3 regions of the Sphingobacterium sp. R2 genome follow, and region 1 is predicted to be linked to each of the others. Evidence: riboswitches for the same ligand, from Rfam matches in the RefSeq annotation. Region 1 holds a riboswitch; each other region holds the start of a gene.

Region 1 (4,216 bases):
AAATAGTTCCTGGAGACAATGCGATGTCCGTTTTCGTATAAAAAATCCGTGTATCACCAATTACCTCTTCAAAGTTTTTGATTTTATTTTGGCTAAAACTCGCAGTTGCTTTCCAATTAAGCTGCTTATTGATGTTCCATGAGACATCGAACTCGATGCCGATCCGATAGCTATTGTTGACATTTTGGCGAATCGGAGAACCTGTATCACTGATTTCGCCAGTTGGAATCAGCTGATTTTTGTAAAACATACCATATCCATTCAACCCGATGTTAAGTTTTTCGTTTGCAAATCGGTAACCAAATTCGATATCCTGCATTTTCTCCGGTGTTGGATCAGGTAAACTGCTGTTTTTTTCAATAAAATCTTTGCGAACAGGCTCTTTTTGTGCAAAGGCATAGGAAGCGTACACATTTGAATAATCATTTAAAAGATAGGTTGCGCCTGCTTTTGGGTTTAAGAAGTTGAATTTTGGGTGATAGTTATAGTTTTTGACTTTATCGTCATCGCCATACATGTGATAGTCGACATTTCTATATTGGACATCAGCCATCAGAATCCATTGGTCCAATTTGTAATCGATCTTTAGGAAATTACTGAAATCATTTTTTTGTGATTTTCCGAAGTAGTAGTTTTCATCCAGAAATCCTGTTGAGGCATATTGTGCCCATATGACTTGACCATAATGTTTTCCTCTATATTGATTGTAGGCTCCCCCCAGGTAATCTCCAGCTGATCGTTGGGTTTATAATTGAGGGAGTAAGTCAAACCATAAAAATAGTTGTCCAACCATCTTCTGCGCACTAGATCTGTTTTTTGTATGGTATCTTTTCCGATAATTACATCAGGCAGACCATATTTACTCAATTTATCGGCAGATCTCATTTCTTCATAGTAGCCATAACCTCTGGTGTAATGGAGGGCGGTATTAAGTGTTACCTTGTCACTTAGGATATTGGTGTAATGAAGCTGATGATGTTTTTGCGTATAATTATCAGTTTGATTTTTATAGGTGTACAGGTTATAGTTTCGACCAGCATTCATAAATCGATCTTTTTCAGCTCCTGCTATTTCGAGGGCGTTATCGGCATAATCATCCATACGTGACCGATCTCCAGTAATTAACGGTTCGGGAACGCCATTCCAGGCCTGATATGTTTTTTCTTTTCCCCAGAATACAATTCCTTTTAGGATGTGTTTCTTACCATAATAACCACCATCTACATAGAAAGATTGTAGGTCTGAACTCCCCCTTTCAATATAGCCATCGCTGCTAATTCGGGATAATCTGGCATTGAATGCAAATTTGTCATTGATCAGTCCAGTGCCCACTTTCACGGTATTTTTCCATGTGTTATACGAACCGAACGAATTGTTAAGTTCTGCATAGGGATGTTCAGCCAATGTATTGGATTGAATATTTAATGAAGCTCCAAATGATCCGGCCCCGTTTGTTGAGGTGCCGATTCCTCGTTGAACTTGGATGCTCTCTGTGGAAGAAGCAAAGTCAGGAAGATTGACAAAAAATGAGCCCATGCTCTCCGCATCATTTAGCGGAATGCCATTTAACGTTACGTTGATTCGTTGATTATCTGATCCGCGGATGGTCATTCCTGTATAACCGATGCCCGCTCCGGCGTCTGAATTTACCTGTACCGATGGTGTTTGGTTAAGCAGAAAAGGGATATCTTGTCCGAGATTGTTTTTTGTAATTTCCTCTTTTGAGATGTTTTTGAAGGTTGTAGGCGCATTTCTTTTAGCGCGGGTAGATTGGACGAGCACCTCTTCCATTTGTATGGTAGTTGGTTCTAATTCGACCAGTATTTCCATATTATCTTTTATGTTTACATTGCGGATCCATGTTTTATATCCAATAGAGGAGATTTGAATGTGATGTTGCCCGGTGTTGATATGATGGAGCTTAATGATTCCATGGTTGTCTGACTGACCATGGAAGGAAGCTTGGCCATCGATAGATACGGAAACGTTTTGTAAAGGATTTTGGCTACTCTTATCTACAGTTTTAATTGTCAGATTTTGCTGCGCAATGGCAACTTGCATCGAAATAGTAGCTAAGGAGCTACAAATCAAAAATTTGATCATGGTAATGTATTTTGTTTGAGTTAAACAAATCATAGCAAGGGGTTACTATGACCGCACTATTTAACTAACCTCTCCCTACGCCAGCATTATCTGGATCAGGTGTACAGAATTTAATCTGTTGGGTATAATCTCAGCCTGTATTTGTGTTCCTGACAAAACAAGGCACCCCTATTTGATGCTGCGAATATATAGATTAAAAATTGAAAAGCGATATAAAGAAGTATTTTATGACAAATTAAACAAGGGAAGTTGTGTTGTTATTTCTTTTTGGTTAATATTTTATGTAAATTGTTGTTTTTGGTATATATTGTTCTTTTTAGGTACCTTGGCATAGATTTTTCTACTAGTGGTATGTATTTATACAAGTCTAAAAATTTTAGTTACTAAATTGATAGTGAGGAGATAATATGTTAAAATATTTAAGCGCTAATTATATTCTGCCGATTAGCTCGATGCCGATAAAAGATGGTATTGTTGCGGTAGATGAGGAGGGGGTAATTCAAGGTATATTTGACCCAACGTCATTTACACCTATGGATAATGGTCAGGTCGAGAAATACGAAGGGGTTATAATTCCGGGTTTCATCAACGCGCATTGCCACATTGAATTGTCGCATATGAAAGGTATCGTTGCTAAAGGTACAGGGCTTCCGAGCTTTTTGAGTAAGGTGATGACAACGCGTTCGGCTTCGATGAAAAAAATAGATGAAGCAATGGCAAAAGCCGACAGAGAGATGTACGAAAATGGTATTGTCGCAGTTGGCGATCACGCTAATACGGATAATTCTTCAAAATTGAAGGACGATTCTGAAATCTTGTATCACACATTTGTAGAAGTGATCGGAATTGAGCCGGACGAAGCCGATTTTAAGTTGAAGGAGGCTAAATCACTGATCCAAGAGTTTAGGAATGGCCATGTGTCTATCACGCCACATGCCCCCTATTCTTGCTCCAAAGTACTTTTTAAAAAATTCAAGAAAGTAATTTCGGAAACAAACATTATCAGTATTCATAATCAGGAAAGTGAGGAAGAGAATAAGTTGTTCCGTTATAAAATGGGCGAATTCTTAGACTTTTATAAAAGTATCGGAAAAAATGCAGATACGATAAAAGCGCAGGCAAGAAATTCAATTCAATCTTATCTGCCTTATTTGCCTTACCCAAATAAATTGTTGTTGGTTCATAATACCTATACATCTTTAAAAGATTTTGATTTTGTTGAGCGTATGGGGCGTGACGTCACGTGGTGCTTATGTCCGAAAGCTAACCTTTATATTGAGGGGACTCTACCTAAAATACAGAACTTTTTAAATTCGGGACAACGTATTGTGATCGGAACCGATAGTTTAGCTTCCAACGATACCTTGTCCATTCTGGATGAACTAAAGGTGTTACATGCACACTTCGAGGATCTTGATTTCTTACAGACTATCCAATGGGCCACGATTAATGGCGCTATTGCGTTAAATATTCAGGACGAATATGGATCGTTGGAGGTGGGTAAAAAGCCAGGTGTTGTTTTGCTGCAGGGGATGGAACATATGCGCTTAACTGATGATGTGAAGGTAAAACGCTTAGTCTAGTATTTTATTCCCCAAAACTTCTGTACTTTTGTTTTTAATGAACAACCCATGACTATATGAATGAAATTATAGTCATGGGTTGCTCCATCTGACAGATGGAAGAAAAAATAAGTTACAGATGAAACATTTGAATATTTCAATAAGAGGTAAAGTACAACGAGTCTATTTTAGATTAACAACTAAGGCAGTTGCTGATCAAGTTGGTGTGAGGGGCTTCGTGGTCAATTTAAAAGACGGTTCTGTCTATATTGAGGCTGAAGGTGACGAATTTTCACTTGATTCACTTTTGGAGTTCTGCAAGGAGGGTCCAGAGGGTGCGGTTGTTGAAAGTGTAGAAATAGAGGAAGGCGAAATGAAAGGCTTTTCCAATTTTGAAGTAGTTAAAAGAGTTCAATCTTAAGCCCAGTGTCTACAATCAAAAAATTTCTCAGCGATACCTTCATCTATGGTATAACGACTATCGTTTCAAGAATGATAGGATTTTTGATGACGCCGCTTTATCTGCGAAAATTTAAAGATGCCGCAGTCTA
Region 2 (4,216 bases), 1.4 Mb from region 1:
TTGGAATAATGCTGGCACGGGTCACTCTGCCTTATGCGAGCTAAATTATACACCCGAACAGAAAGATGGTTCTGTAAAGATTGATAAAGCAGTGAAAATTGCTGAGCAATTTGAGGTATCTAAGCAGTTTTGGTCCTACCTCGTTGATAAAGGCGTCATTACCCAACCTGAAAATTTTATCCGTAGTATTCCACACCTAAGTGCAGTTTTTGGTGAAAAAGATGCTAAATTTCTAAAAACAAGATGGGAAACGTTAACCACCCAAAACTTGTTTAAGGGAATGGAGTATACTGAAGATGCTGAGTTGCTGAAATCATGGATTCCATTGATGATGGAGGGGCGTGATAAAAATGAAAAGATTGCTGCAACGAAAATGGATCTTGGTACAGATGTCAATTTTGGCTCATTGACACGTGATTTGATCACTAATCTTGCAAATAAAGAAAATATATCCATTTCGCTAAACCATGAAGTCATTGACATTGAACGTGAAGATGATGGTCGTTGGGAAGTGGAGGTCAAAGATTTAAAAACAGGAGTAAAGAGAGAAATCAAAGCGAAATTTGTATTTATTGGTGCTGGTGGACACTCCTTGCTGTTGTTGGAAAAATCCGGAATACCAGAAGCAAAAGGCTATGGTGGCTTTCCGGTAGGAGGCCAATGGCTACGTTGTGTGAATGATGAGATTATTAAAGCACATCACGCCAAAGTGTACGGCAAAGCTTCTGTGGGCGCTCCACCGATGTCTGTACCGCACTTAGATACGCGTTATATTGATGGCAAACAAGCTTTGTTATTTGGTCCTTATGCGGGTTTTTCCACAAAATTCCTCAAACAGGGTTCTTATTTCGATCTACCTGCTTCGATCAAGTTGTCGAATATCCGTCCGATGCTATCTGCCGGACTTGATAATTTGCCCTTGACCAAGTATTTGATCACAGAAGTCATGAAATCTCCGAAAGATAAACTGGAGTCATTGAAACAATTTATGCCCACAGCAAAATTGGAGGACTGGGTTATTGAGAAGGCGGGACAACGGGTTCAGGTGATCAAGAAAGATGAAAAGAGAGGTGGGATTTTGGAATTTGGAACAGAGGTCGTCTCTAGTTCAGATGGTTCTATTGCCGCGTTATTGGGTGCTTCTCCTGGCGCTTCTACCTCTGTCGCGATCATGATCAGCTTGCTGAAGAAATGTTTCCCTGAACGTGCTAAATCAGATGAATACAGGAAGAAGTTACGTGAGATGATACCATCACACGGGAAATCATTGAACGACGACGCACAGCTTTGTAAAGAAACACGTATACGCACACACAAAGCGTTGAAATTAATCGCTATCGATTAATCAGGCCCGACCAACAATATACTTGAGGGGTGCTTCGAACGGCTTCTGCCGTTCTAGGCTGAGATTATACCCAATAAAAGCGATTGTTCCTCTTTGTACAATCGCTTTTATATACCTGATCCAGGTAATGCTGGCGTAGGGATTTAATTTCAATAAAAACAGCTGTTTTCTCCCCGAAGGTTTATTATAAGATCGCACGCACTAATAAACAATTCGAATGACTCCCGAATCCATGATCGAAGCTTTGATAAAACAGATGCAACAAGCCACAGTGGCAGAATGGCTAGGTGTTTCTTTCGGCATTTTGCAAGTCTGGTTTTCACGGCAAAATAAATCAATCCATTATATTTTTGGCATTATAGGTATACTGATATCCGTATATGTATTATTTCACGCAAAACTGTATGCTGAAATATTGCTGCACCTGTATTATTTAGTCATGAGCATTTACGGCTGGATGTATTGGAAATATAGCAGTGACGCTGCTACGCCGATCACACGTTGTGAAAAGAAAGATTGGTGGATAGTATGCTTTATCTGCACCGCTGGTTTTTTGTTGTTCTATTTTGGATTGGTGCATTTAACAGACTCCGATGTTCCACTATGGGATTCCGCCGTTTCCTGCACCGCTTGGGCAGGAATGTGGTTGTTGGCAAAACGCAAAATAGAAAATTGGATACTGTTGAATATTAGCAATCTAATGGCCATTCCATTATTGATCCATAAAGGATTGTTTCTCTATTCCGGACTGACTTTGTTTTTATTTGTGATGGCATTTAGTGGATATTTAAATTGGAGGAAAATAATACGTGAAGAGAGATATGCAACTCAATAGTGCGGATATTGCCATTCTGAAAGACAGTCAGGCAAAAGGTATTCAGCAGAAATCTTTGTCGGATGAACAGTTGGAACTAATCTATCGCAGAAAATGGTTTAAAATCTGGATTCCCGTTGAACTGGGTGGATTAGGTTTAACGGTACCAGAAGGTCTGAATGTATTGGCTGATTTAGCGTATTGGGACGGCGGACTGGCCTGGACAGTGACATTATGTTCGGGAGCAAATCTTTTTGTCGGTTTTATTGATCGCGTTCTAGGCGATCAAATCTTTAAAATGGAACGGGTTTGTTTCGGTGGTAGCGGGCAGGCATCGGGCACAGCAACGCGCGATGGTGAACATTATCGACTCACAGGGTTTTGGAAGTACGCTACTGGGGCTCCACATTTAACCCATTTTACGTTGAATGCAACGATTCAGGAAGGGGGGAAACCCGTAATGGATGACAAAGGGAATCCACTTGTAAAATCATTTTTTGTCGATAGAGAACATGCGCTGGTTCATTATGACTGGGATACGTTCGGATTAGAGGTGACTGCCTCGCACTCTTTTTCGCTGCAGGACGTCCTAGTTGATGGTAAACAGTGTTTTGAAATCAATGCGGCGAAAAGCACACGCAGTGATCTACGCTATCAATATCCCTTTATGCCTTTTGCTGAGTTGACCTTGCTGGCCAATTTTATCGGGATGTATAAGCGATTTCTGGATTTGATTGAAAAACTGTTTGTGTTAAAAAGTAAAGCGTCCAATTGGGAACAGGCAGCGAGTAAAGCTGCTTTCGGCATGCTCGATGAGCTTCAACAGGATTACACCATACGAAAGGATGCTATCTTGCATTTGGCTGACCATTCTTGGGATAACCTCAGTAATGGTATCGATAATGCCACAATTTATGCGCAAATAGCCACGCAAAGCCGTGATTTTGTCTCTTCCATTTTAACGAATACCGTTAAACTCTATCCTCAGGCAGGGATTTTGGGGGCTGCCGTGGACCAAGAGATCAATATCATCTTCCGAAATATTTTTACTGCTTCACAGCATAAGTTGTTGCAGAAGAGTATATAGACAATAGCTTTGTTTTAAAAATTTTTTGTTACAAATGCTGCGTTATCTACAGATTTTCCGCTGCTAATTTTTGGTGTGCCAAAAGAAGAACCGCTAGTAACCAACTTGCCCGTTTTTACAGTGATTGCTCAGTGCTTGTTCAGTGCTTGTTCAGTGATGATTCAGTGACGAGTGAACAAGCACTGAACGAGTACTGGGTAACAATTGTTCTAAGGCTGTGCCTAGGGGTAAATTGGTATTTGGATATCTGCTATCTAATTGGTATATTAGCTATTTTTTCGCCATGAAATGGCCAACCGATTCGTATACATTGCTGAAAAATATTCGCGTGCCCACGTCAACACGGAGCTGGAGTTCGTAGCGTAAAAAAAAGGAGATCATCTCATTGAAATGTCTCCTTTTGTGTTCCCGGCGGGGGTCGAACCCACATCGTCAGAACCGGAATCTGAAATTCTATCCATTGAACTACGGGAACGTCCCGCAAAGATATATTATTTTCTAGATCTAACAAATATCTTTACGATAAAATTGTAACTTTTAGCAGGCAATTTTTAGCGATAATTAGCGCCGTTTTTTTGCATATAAATTTCACCCGCTCCTCGTTTTTTTTTAACTCAGTGCTAATGATTCATTTGTGCATACTTCGGATCAAAAAATGATGCTAGTTGACAGCAGGTTGGTTATGACCGCGGGTGGTATTGCGTGATTACAGAATGCAGGTATTCCTTGTCTATATGCGTATATATTTCGGTAGTGGTGATACTTTCATGTCCGAGCATGTCCTGTACAGCCCGCAGATCGGCCCCGCCTTCCACTAAATGAGAGGCAAAGCTATGGCGGAAGGTATGTGGGCTAATGTTTTTCTGTAACCCTATTTTTAAGGCAAGTTCTTTGATGATCAAAAAAACCATGACCCGGGATAATGCAGCTCCTCGTCTATTGAGAAATACAATATCTTCATTTCCCGGTT
Region 3 (4,216 bases), 2.7 Mb from region 1:
CCGCCAAGTGCTATCAGACGAACAGTAAAATTAACGCGATTTGGAAGCTGATTCAGTTGAGCATTATACCTTCCGTATTCTTTTTTTGAAATACTTGGAAATATCGGACTTAGAAAAGCATAGGTCCAGCATTTATCCAGTTTGTTGAATGCCGCAATATCATGTACAGATGTCGAGCAAATAATTGTAGTGTTCACCTGATTGGAGGGACTATGCTGTCTGCTCCATTCATTCCGATGAATGCGTGAGATCCCGAGTTCCGTCGATAGGTGAGGGTGAGAATGAAGAACTAACTTTTCAAGATATGCAGGATCTATTGATTCTACATATCTTGCCATTTGTAAATCTGTAAAATGATATTTGCGTAAGTGCAGGATATCGAGCCCCTTCTCAAGAAGGGTATGGATAACCGCTTTTTCAGCATGTATGGTCTCTTCTGGCGTTAGTGCAATGATCATAAATAGAGTTCTTTACCCTGTGCGATAAATTCTTGCGATTTTTCAAGCATACCCTGCGCTGCACTATCCCGTATTTCCTGCGTAATCTTCATGGAGCAAAATTTGGGGCCACACATGGAACAGAAATGAGCTACTTTAGCTGCATCTGCAGGCAAGGTTTCGTCATGATACTCACGTGCGGTATCCGGATCTAGGGAAAGATTGAATTGATCTTCCCATCTAAATTCAAATCTCGCTTTACTTAAAGCATTGTCACGATACTGCGCTCCAGGGTGTCCTTTGGCCAAATCAGCAGCATGTGCGGCTAGTTTGTACGTGATCACACCATCTTTAACATCTTTTTTATTTGGTAATCCGAGATGTTCTTTTGGGGTGACATAACAAAGCATGGCACAACCGTACCAACCGATCATTGCAGCTCCAATCGCCGAAGTAATATGGTCATACCCCGGAGCGATATCGGTAGTAAGCGGGCCTAAGGTATAAAATGGGGCTTCATTACAACATTCCAGTTGTTTGTCCATATTTTCTTTGATCAGTTGCATGGGCACGTGGCCGGGGCCCTCTATCATTACCTGAACATCGTGTTTCCAGGCGATCTTGGTGAGTTCGCCCAGTGTTTCGAGCTCAGCAAATTGAGCCGCATCGTTGGCGTCCGCAATAGCTCCTGGACGGAGACCATCGCCAAGTGAAAAAGCAACATCATATCGTTTCATGATCTCACAAATCTCCTCAAAATGGGTATAGAGAAAGTTTTCTTTGTGGTGAAAAAGACACCATTTGGCCATGATAGAACCACCCCTTGAGACGATACCAGTTACTCGTGTTGCTGTAAGATGAATGTAGCGAAGCAATACACCGGCGTGTATAGTAAAGTATGAAACACCTTGTTCCGCCTGTTCGATCAAAGTGTCTTTAAAAATCTCCCAAGTAAGGTCTTCGGCCACACCTTTTACTTTTTCTAATGCCTGATAGATTGGAACGGTACCGATTGGAACTGGTGAATTGCGGATGATCCACTCGCGGGTTTCATGGATATTTTTACCGGTGGATAGATCCATGATCGTGTCGGCTCCCCAACGACAGGCCCATACCGCTTTCTCAACTTCTTCCTCTATACTTGAACTTACAGCGCTATTGCCAATATTGGCATTAATTTTAACAAGAAAGTTGCGCCCGATAATCATGGGTTCACTTTCAGGGTGATTGATGTTATTGGGAATGATCGCTCTCCCGGCAGCGATCTCTTCGCGGACAAACTCGGGAGTAATCGTTTTTCTAGGGATTCTGGCACCAAAGTTTTGGCCTGTATGCTGATGATCCATTCCGGGGGTGCTGGCTACTAGCTGCTCGATATGTTGATTTTCGCGGATAGCTACGTACTCCATTTCAGGCGTAATGATACCTTGCTTTGCATAATGTAATTGGGTGACATTACTCCCGGCAGAGGCTACTTTTGGTTTATGACTATAGGCAAATCGGAGTTCATCCAACGTTGGATCAGAAAGGCGTTGTTGTCCATATTCAGAGCTGATGCCCGCCAGCTGTATGACATCCTGGCGATTCAATATCCATTGTTCGCGAAGCCGGGGGAGACCTTTTCGGATATCGATCTGAAAATTCTCATCGGTATATGGACCAGAGGTGTCGTAGATTGTAATAGGGGGATTAATTTCTACTTGTCCATTGCTTAATTTGGTTGGACTTAAAGAAATTTGGCGCATAGCCACTTGAATAGGAAATAGTGTTCCAGGTACAAAAATTTTTTTTGAATTGGGAAAAGGGGATTGCGTAATTGTTTCAGCTGTCATTTTTTCTGAATTGAAGTGAATGATTAGGGTGATTTTTTTTAATCATTATCCGCCTTGCGATGCGGTTATTAAGATGATTTGATCGTGAGGTTTGAGTGTTGTTTTAGCCCAATCGTCCTTAGGTATAACATGGTTGTTGATGGCAGCAGCAACACCTTGGGTTTTGCCAGATAGTTCCAAAACCAATAGTTCCTCAAGTGAAGAAGGAGCGGGGTCGAAAGATCGAATTTGATGATTTATTGTAAGTTCCATTCCTTAATTTTTTTGGTTAAACTTTAGGAATGGCTACACGAAGGTACAGCAATGCACCTGTTAGACAGCTCACTTTTCCCTACGCCAGTATGATCCGGATCAGGTTCTAAGGGTAAAATCTCAGCCTGCACAAGCAGACACCCCTAAAGTTAAAACGAAGATAGTATTATTTTTGTGAAAGTTGCAAGAATTTTAATTTAAATGCCTCATATATACAGCAGGAAAGTACAGGTCGCGATTTGCGAAATATTTGATATATTAGTTTTTTAATCAGCTAAAACAATTTAACAGTAACCAAGAATTATATCCTTTAATGCGTAGAATTTTATTGATAATAATATTGTGTATGGCAAGTACTGCCTATGCACAATCCAAGAATAACTGCAAGGCTGTAAAGTTGACATGCGAACATCTGGTCAATCCTTTAGGCATTGACGCATCCCACCCGAGATTAAGCTGGCGCCTTGAAGACCGGCGAAAGGGCGCCCTACAGCAAGCTTATCAGATTCTTTTAGCGCAAGATTCCCTTGAATTGTTACATGGGGTAAAAGCGCATTGGGACAGTGGAAAGCAGCTAAGTTCGGCGATGTTGGTGCACTATAATGGTACCGAGTTAAAGCCGCGGATAAAATACTTTTGGAGAGTAAAAGTATGGGACCGAGACGGTATTTCCAGCGTTTCAGCAATAGCATCTTTCGAGACTGGAATGATGGGGAAGGATCTTTGGACAGGAAAATGGATCAGTGACAATAAAGATATCAATGCGCGCAACGCTCCGTATTTTAGGACTGAATTCACTATCAAAAAGCGGATAAAATCGGCTCGTGCTTATGTTGCCGCTGCCGGATTATATGAGCTTTCTATTAATGGCGTGCGCATTGGAGACCACCGTCTTGATCCTATGTATACGCGATTTGATCGAAGAACACTGTATGTGGTAGAGGATGTTACCGGACAACTACAACAAGGTGCGAATGCGATTGGCGTCGTTTTGGGGAATGGCTGGTATAATCACCAGCCACTGGCGGTTTGGAATTTTCATCAAGCACCGTGGCGGGCCCGGCCAATATTCTGTTTGGAGCTTAAAATCGAGTATACAGACGGTACGTGGGAGACGGTCGTTTCGGATAAGCAGTGGAAAACAGCTACCGGTCCAATTATCTATAACAATATTTATACGGGTGAGCATTATGATGCTCGACTTGATATGCCCGGCTGGGACAAACCTAAATATGATGATTCAACTTGGCAGGCTGTTCAGTACAGAAATGCGCCATCTGCACATATCGTTTCCCAACAGATGGTACCGATTCGGCTCGTGAAGTCCTATAAGCCCAAATCAGTGACAAAGATAGACCAACGTACTTATGTTTTCGATATGGGTCAGAATATGGCTGGAATTACAAAAATTAAAGTCAAAGGAGCTGCAGGGACTATGCTACATATCAAGCATGGTGAACGATTGTCGGCAGATGGGCGTCTTGATCTGTCCAATATCGATGTTTATTATCTTGGCGATAAGGAAAAGGAGCCCTTTCAGACGGACATTCTTACCTTAAGCGGTCGCGATGATGAGTTTATGGCTAAATTTGGTTATAAAGGCTTTCGTTATGTCGAGGTTAGCAGCAACATAGCAATAGCTTTGGATAGTTCTGCTGTAACTGCCTATTTTATGCACAGCGATGTTCAACCTAT

The links. A riboswitch is a leader RNA that binds a small molecule or an ion and turns the genes downstream of it on or off. The one in region 1 is predicted to bind thiamine pyrophosphate.
Region 2: it holds a riboswitch for thiamine pyrophosphate, as region 1 does, so the genes downstream of both, pnuC (nicotinamide riboside transporter PnuC) here and VXM68_RS07365 (TonB-dependent receptor plug domain-containing protein) in region 1, are expected to answer to the same signal.
Region 3: it holds a riboswitch for thiamine pyrophosphate, as region 1 does, so the genes downstream of both, thiS (sulfur carrier protein ThiS) here and VXM68_RS07365 (TonB-dependent receptor plug domain-containing protein) in region 1, are expected to answer to the same signal.

The regions. Positions count from the first base shown of each region.
Region 1 is NZ_CP142884.1:1,777,255-1,781,470, forward strand. Features, by position in the region: gene VXM68_RS07360 (TonB-dependent receptor) at 1-673, opposite strand, end outside; gene VXM68_RS07365 (TonB-dependent receptor plug domain-containing protein) at 586-2,103, opposite strand; TPP riboswitch at 2,158-2,283, opposite strand; gene VXM68_RS07370 (amidohydrolase family protein) at 2,511-3,686, shown strand; gene VXM68_RS07375 (acylphosphatase) at 3,805-4,086, shown strand; gene VXM68_RS07380 (lipopolysaccharide biosynthesis protein) at 4,092-4,216, shown strand, end outside.
Region 2 is NZ_CP142884.1:3,215,851-3,220,066, forward strand. Features, by position in the region: gene VXM68_RS13270 (malate:quinone oxidoreductase) at 1-1,345, shown strand, start outside; TPP riboswitch at 1,361-1,505, shown strand; gene pnuC (nicotinamide riboside transporter PnuC) at 1,602-2,180, shown strand; gene VXM68_RS13280 (acyl-CoA dehydrogenase) at 2,155-3,246, shown strand; tRNA gene VXM68_RS13285 (tRNA-Arg) at 3,650-3,721, opposite strand; gene xerD (site-specific tyrosine recombinase XerD) at 3,927-4,216, opposite strand, start outside.
Region 3 is NZ_CP142884.1:4,459,888-4,464,103, reverse strand. Features, by position in the region: gene VXM68_RS18740 (thiamine phosphate synthase) at 1-458, opposite strand, end outside; gene thiC (phosphomethylpyrimidine synthase ThiC) at 455-2,269, opposite strand; gene thiS (sulfur carrier protein ThiS) at 2,315-2,521, opposite strand; TPP riboswitch at 2,581-2,676, opposite strand; gene VXM68_RS18725 (family 78 glycoside hydrolase catalytic domain) at 2,868-4,216, shown strand, end outside.